3 regions of the Sinorhizobium sp. BG8 genome follow, and region 3 is predicted to be linked to each of the others. Evidence: predicted binding sites of a transcription regulator. Region 3 holds the regulator's gene; each other region holds the start of a gene.
The links. Region 3 encodes PhoB, which activates phosphate uptake and scavenging genes when phosphate is short. Its sites were predicted from a motif close to TGTCATNNANCTGTCAT; they were not measured.

Region 1 (2,265 bases), 720 kb from region 3:
CGGGTTGGCGCTGGAAAGGGCAAGGCAAACATCGTCGTCGCCTACTTCGATCGCCAGCGCGCGGTGAAAATTGAAACCGGCGAGAACAAGGGGCGCACCGTTCAATACTGGAACGCCGTGACGGACCTGCAGACCATCGGCATGTGGGAAGGAAGCGAAGCAAACCTGATCTTGCCTGCGGCGATGCTCGCCAAGGCCCAGAACAGCGGTTGCGCCATCCTTCTGCAGAGAATGCGTTCGGCCGATACGCCCGGCGCCATCCTGGGCGCCGCAGTCCTTACCGCCGACGGCACGCGCCCCGGCCTGTCGCCTGCTGTCGACGGCGCGCTCGACAGCGCAGGCCGATAGCCGGAATCGATATCCGGCGACCAGGGATGAAAGGGCGTTCGGCAGGAGAGATGGAGAGCGGGACCGCGGATCGATGATCCGTTGAAAGGGGCGGTCCGGCCCGGTCGCTTCGAGGGGCTGGGGCTTAGGGTTCGAAGGCGACCGACCCGGACCTTGACGAAGCTTCCGGCAACGGAATACAGGCATAAGCTTCGACGCGTGCTCTCGCGCCGAACCGATTTACCGCACATGCAAAGCGAACCGGCTGCGAGAGCAACGCGCGAACTTTCTCTTCTAATTTAGGCGCCGTTTGGGCTGAATTGCGGCAACAAGCAATTTTGAATGCAGGTCGCGAGCCGGATCGACTTGCTTTTCAATTCTTGTCAGGCAAACTGTCATCTGTCCGTCATAGTCGAGACGCGGAGATTCGATGACTGATCAGCCGGATTCGCCTCGAAACCAGGCCGGATCACAGGGATCCGGGGTTGTCGTGGACCTGCGGGAGTACCGCAGCAGCAAGGATCCACTCCCCATCACCTTCCATCGCCGAGAACTCGATGCCATCCTCTGGGTCTACGGACGGATGGTCGGGGAAGGTGAGTGGCGCGACTATGCGATAGACCACACGAAGGAAAAGGCCGTCTTCTCGGTATTCAAGCGCTCGGGCGAAATGCCCCTCTACAGGATCGAAAAGAACCCAAAGCTTGCGGCCAGGCAAGGCGCTTTCAGCGTAGTGAACACCCATGGCACGATCCTGAAGCGCGGCCACGACCTGCTGCAGGTTCTCAAGATCTTCGACAAGTCGCTCAAGCTCATCGAGACCTGACCATCCGGGGGATCCGTCAGTCCGCGGCCCTGTTCGTCGCCGGATGCGCATCGAGCGTCGGATCGCTTTCCGCACCCTCTCCCAGCGATTTCTGCATGATCACCGTATCGAGCCAGCGACCATGTTTGAACCCGGTCGCCTTCATGAGACCGCCGTGCTCGAATCCGGCTGAGCGATGCACAGCGATCGACGCCGGATGAGCACCGCCTATGACGGCCACCATTTGGCGAAAACCGAGATCGGTGGAACGCCGGATAAGATCCGCAAGCAATGCCTTGCCGACTCCCTTTCCACGGGCATCGGGAGCCAGGTAGATCGAGTCCTCGACAAGCCAGCGATAGGCCGGGCGGGTGCGGAAAGCCGAAGCATAGGCATAGCCGAGAATTAGACCGGTCTGCTCCACCGCGACAATGTAAGGGTATCCCTGTTCCGTGATCGAGGCATAGCGGGTGCGCATTTCCTCGAAAGAAGGCGGATCGATCTCATAGCTCGCGACGCCATTCAGCACCGACTCTCGATAGATCTCGGTGAAGGCTGCAATATCGCCTGAATCGGCTGCGCGGATGATGTAATTCATGGATGCGCTCAAATGCTTGAAACGCGATGTCCATGTCACATCCTGTCCGCCGGATCAAGCAAGCCCGCCCCGGAGGCAGGAGGTGTATCGCGACTGCACAGCCCCTGCGGCCGTGCTCACGCGTCAGATCGACGTCGAGCCTCGGAACTCAATCCGAGGCTCGTGAGCCGGCACTATGCGCCGTAGACGACGAGAAGATCCTTCGCGTCGATCTGATCTCCCGCCTTGACGAGTACCTCGACGATCGTTCCGTCCTTCTCGGCGTGAAGAGCCGTCTCCATCTTCATCGCTTCAATGGAGAGCAGGATGTCGCCCGCCTTCACGGCCTGGCCGGCGGAAATCGCAACCGTGGAGACGACCCCCGGCATTGGCGCACCAAGATGCAAGGCGTTGCCGGGCTCGGCCTTCCGCCGCACTCCGTTCGCTGCGCCCCGGTTCCGATCGGGGACCTTGATCGGTCGAGGCTGTCCATTGAGTTCGAAGAACACCTTGACCATGCCCTTCTCGTCGACTTCGCCCTGCGCCTGGTTGAGCA
Region 2 (2,265 bases), 1.1 Mb from region 3:
CACCCGATGGCAGGAGCTGGAGAAGCTCAGGCTCCGCGCCAGTGTCCTTGTAGACGCCGACGACGGAGGCGCGCTCGGCGAGCACGAAGAAGAGGCTGTCATCGCCGAACTTGGCGGCTTCCAGACCTTCCGGCTCGATGCCCTTCTTGTTGCGCTTGTCCGGGTAGTGACCGATCTTGGCGATCTCACGCTCGAAGGCGGCGCCGTTCTCGTAAAGGACCTTGCCGTCCTTGCTGAAGATCGTGAAGCCGCGCGCGCCGCCCTTCCAGTCGCCTTCATTGGCAACAACGAGGCGGTTGTCGTCGAGCCACTTGACGGCGTCGGGCTCGCGGGCGACGTCCTTGACCTCGCCGGTGAACTTCAGCGCACCGTCCTTCCTCGTGTCGACGCCTTCGAGGCTCACCTTACCGGCGGAGAAGTGGTTCTTCACCGTGCCGGTCTTTCCGTCGATGATGACGATGTAGTTGTTCTCCTGCAGCGTCAGCGCAACTTCGTCGAGGCTGTTGAAGGAAACGAATTCCGGTTCCGGATCTTCGCCGGCAACGTCGGCCAGGCCGGTCAGCGTGACATGCTTGATCGAGCCGCAGTCGGCAACGCCATCCTTGAGCGACAGGAGGACCAGATCACCGGCCGGCATCTGCGGCAAGTCGCCGTCATTGACCTCTTCGTCGCGCTCATTCTCTATCGCGATCGCAGCAAGGGTGCGGTCCTTGTTGACCGCAACGGAATCCGGCTGGCCGCCCAGATCGCAACGCTCCTCGATCTTCTTCGAGGCTATGTCGACGGTCGCCAGAAAGCCGGACGGCTCCACAAAGCTCTTGCGCGTATTGACAGCAACGAGGGCCTTGGCTCCGGCAATCGCCACGGAGGTCGGCTCGCCTTCGAAGGAGACAATTCCGCCCGCCTTGGGGGCCGTCGCATCGGTGATGTCGATGAAGCCGATCGCCTTGAACGGGCTGTCGGAATAGACGAGCGTGTTGCCATCGTTGCTCGCAGCAATGATCTCCGAAGAGGTCGGGCTCTTTTGGTCCGCGTCCGCCGGCAGGTTGTCGGCGACGGCGAAGGACGCAATGCGATTGAATACCGGTTCGGCATGGGCAATGGATGCCGTGGAGGCAGCAAGAGCGGCCGTGACGACGGCGATGATAGTACGGGTCTTCATATGAATTCTCCCAGATCCCGTTGCAGGAAACACGGGGTTTCTGGCGCCTGCATGTTACAGATGCATGACAGTGAGATGACAGGAGAACAAAGAAAAAGGGCCCGGAAAACCGGACCCCAACTCTCCGAGCTGATCGCCGTGCAAGCACGGCGTCGGCATTGCCGTCAATTAGTTGACGGCGTCCTTCAGGCCCTTGCCGGCCGAGAACTTCGGCACGTTGCGTGCAGGAATCTCGATCTCGGCGCCGGTCGACAGGTTGCGCCCCTTAGAGGCTTCGCGGCGCGATACGGAGAAATTACCGAAACCGACAAGGCGAACATCGCCGCCGTTCTTGAGTTCGCCCTGGATGGTGTCAAATACGGCGTCGACAGCGGACGCTGCATCCGTCTTCGACAGGCCAGACTTCTCAGCCACTGCGGACACGAGTTCATTCTTGTTCATGTTTCCACCCCTTTCTTACGGTTCGAAACGACTCAAATACAAGTCGGGGGCAGAATACGCATCGCCATGTCTGCCGCAACCGTATTTGCGCTGTACCCCCTCAGAATCCAAGCTTTTTGCAACCTTCAAACAAAAAAGACCGGCAAAAATTGCCGGTCTTTCGCGTTTTGGTTCGTTGCGCGGGCCCGAATGGGGGCCATCAACGCTCAATGAGCAACCGAAGCGCCCGCCTCATCAGCCGATTCGACGGTCTTGGATGCGGCCGCCTGCTGGGTCATATCCCACTCGATCGGCTCCGGCTTGCGGACCAGCGCATGCTCGATCACCTCTCCCATTCGGGATACCGGAACGATCTCCATGTTGTTCTTCACGTTGTCCGGAATGTCTGCCAGATCCTTGGCATTCTCTTCCGGGATCAGCACCTTCTTGATGCCGCCGCGAAGCGCTGCAAGCAGCTTTTCCTTCAGGCCACCGATCGGCAGGACACGTCCGCGAAGCGTGATCTCGCCCGTCATCGCCACATCCTTCGAGACCGGAATGCCGGTCATGATGGAGACGATGGCGGTCGCCATTGCGACGCCGGCCGACGGACCATCCTTCGGCGTCGCACCTTCCGGCACGTGCACGTGGATGTCGTTCTTGTCGAACCGCGGAGGCTCGAT
Region 3 (2,265 bases):
AGAAATCGATTCGGCTGGATTCCCGCGACTCTTGTCACAGAGTCCCCCTACCTTTAGTTTGTTAATCAATTGCTAGACTGCATGCGGCGGAACTAGTCACCAACAGTGTTAACGCGCCCATGTTCCGGATTCGTCCGGAGCAGCGGGGAGGGATTCTTCACTCACCGGCGCCGAAACGGAGACGAGACCATGAATTGGACAGACGAGAGGGTCGAGAGACTCAAGAAGCTATGGTCGGAGGGGCTGAGCGCGAGCCAGATCGCCGCACAGCTCGGCGGGGTCAGCCGCAATGCCGTCATCGGCAAGGTCCATCGGCTCAATCTCCCGGGCCGGGCGAAATCGGGCGGCACGCCGACCGCGGCACGGCCGAAGCGTCCGACATCCGCCCCGCGGGCACCGAACTATGCGGCACGCGTGACGACGCGCACGGTTGCCCGCCCGGCAGGCGCCACCGTCATCAAGGAAGAGATCGAGGTCGACTTCGACATCGAGCAGGAAATCGTTCCGGCCGGCAACGTCGTGGTGCCGATGTCCCGGCGCCTCGAACTGACGGAACTCACCGAGCGCACCTGCAAGTGGCCGATCGGCGATCCGCTGAAGGAGGAGTTCCACTTCTGCGGCAACGACTCCCCGGACAACTCGCCCTATTGCAACTACCATCAGCGGCTGGCCTACCAGCCTTCGGCAGATCGCCGCAGAGCGCGCTGAGTTCCTTCCGCATCAAACGAAAAACGGGCCCGATCGGGCCCGTTTTTCATTTCAGATGACGAAATCCTCGTTCTCAATCGGAACCGGGCAGTGCTCCTGCCGCATTCAGGCCTCGAGCGAATATCCCGCGCCGCGGACAGTCCGGATTACGTCCTGCATGTTGGAGAAGTTCAGTGCCTTGCGCAGGCGGCCGACGTGGACGTCGACGGTGCGCTCATCGACATAGATGTCGTGGCCCCAGACGCCGTCGAGGAGCTGGGAACGGGAGAACACGCGCCCTGGCGCCACCATCAGGAACTCCAGAAGACGGAATTCGGTCGGGCCGAGCCGCACCTCCCGTGCCTTTCGATGCACGCGATGGGTTTCCCTGTCGAGCTCGATATCCCCGCAGCGCAGGAGCGTCGAGACGACCTCCGGGCGCGCGCGCCGCAGCATCGCCTTGACCCGGGCCATCAGTTCCGGCGTCGAGAAGGGCTTGACCACGTAGTCGTCGGCGCCGGTGGCGAGGCCACGCACGCGTTCGCTTTCCTCGCCGCGTGCCGTCAGCATGATGATCGGCAGCCGTTCGGTTTCCGACCGCTGGCGCAGGCGCCGGCACAGCTCGATGCCTGAAACCCCGGGCAGCATCCAATCGAGGATGAGGAGGTCGGGCTGACGTTCCTGAAGGCGGATTTCCGCCTCGTCCCCGCGAAGGATCGTATCAACCTCGAAGCCCTCGGCCTCGAGATTGTAGCGCAGCAGGACGCTCAGCGCCTCCTCGTCTTCAACAACTGCAATTCTGGGTATCATTCAGCAATCCTTCCTGCCTTTCCGGGCTTGGCCCGGGAGACCAGAATGGTCATTCGTTGATCGCCCCAACCGAGGCGGTATGGTCATCCTTCGGACGTTCGCCTTCCGGCTGGGATCCGGTCGTCATGTAGTAGATCGTCTCGGCGATGTTGGTCGCGTGGTCGCCGATGCGCTCGATGTTCTTCGCGCAGAACAGGAGGTGCGTGCACGGCGTGATGTTGCGCGGATCTTCCATCATGTAGGTCAGGAGCTCGCGGAAGAGCGACGTGTAGATCGCGTCGATTTCCTCGTCACGTTCCCGGATGCTTCTCGCCTTTTCCGGCGAGCGGGAGGCGTAGACGTCGAGGACCTCCTTGAGCTGCACCAGGGCAAGTTCCGCCAGATGCTCGAGACCACGCGCGAGCTTGCGCGGGATGCCGGAGCCGGCGACGGCGATAACGCGCTTGGCGTTGTTCTTGCCTAGATCGCCCACGCGCTCGAGATCGGCGGCGATCCGGATGGATCCCATGATCTCGCGGAGGTCGGCGGCAACCGGCTGCCGACGGGCGATCGTGACGATTGCCTTCTCGCCGATCTGGCGCTCGGCATCATCGAGGACGATATCGTCCGAGATGACCTTCTGTGCCAGGGCCAGATCCGAATTGACCAGGGCGCGGACCGAGTCCGCGACCATCTGTTCGGCAAGACCGCCCATTTCCGAAATTCGGCGCGCCAGGTATTTCAGCTCTTCGTCGAAGGCTGTCACGATATGGGTATGAGACATGTTCG

Region 1: F3Y30_RS02390 (DUF2794 domain-containing protein) is a predicted target of PhoB. The motif match lies at 721-737, and genes of this name have one in related genera.
Region 2: F3Y30_RS10885 (esterase-like activity of phytase family protein) is a predicted target of PhoB. The motif match lies at 1,227-1,243, and genes of this name have one in related genera.

The regions. Positions count from the first base shown of each region.
Region 1 is NZ_CP044011.1:504,268-506,532, forward strand. Features, by position in the region: gene F3Y30_RS02385 (thioredoxin family protein) at 1-348, shown strand, start outside; gene F3Y30_RS02390 (DUF2794 domain-containing protein) at 758-1,153, shown strand; gene F3Y30_RS02395 (GNAT family N-acetyltransferase) at 1,170-1,730, opposite strand; partial or broken gene pyc (pyruvate carboxylase) at 1,904-2,265, opposite strand, start outside.
Region 2 is NZ_CP044011.1:2,323,512-2,325,776, reverse strand. Features, by position in the region: gene F3Y30_RS10885 (esterase-like activity of phytase family protein) at 1-1,162, opposite strand, end outside; gene hupB (HU family DNA-binding protein) at 1,331-1,603, opposite strand; gene lon (endopeptidase La) at 1,810-2,265, opposite strand, start outside.
Region 3 is NZ_CP044011.1:1,223,205-1,225,469, reverse strand. Features, by position in the region: gene F3Y30_RS05665 (GcrA family cell cycle regulator) at 190-708, shown strand; gene phoB (phosphate regulon transcriptional regulator PhoB) at 814-1,497, opposite strand; gene phoU (phosphate signaling complex protein PhoU) at 1,547-2,260, opposite strand.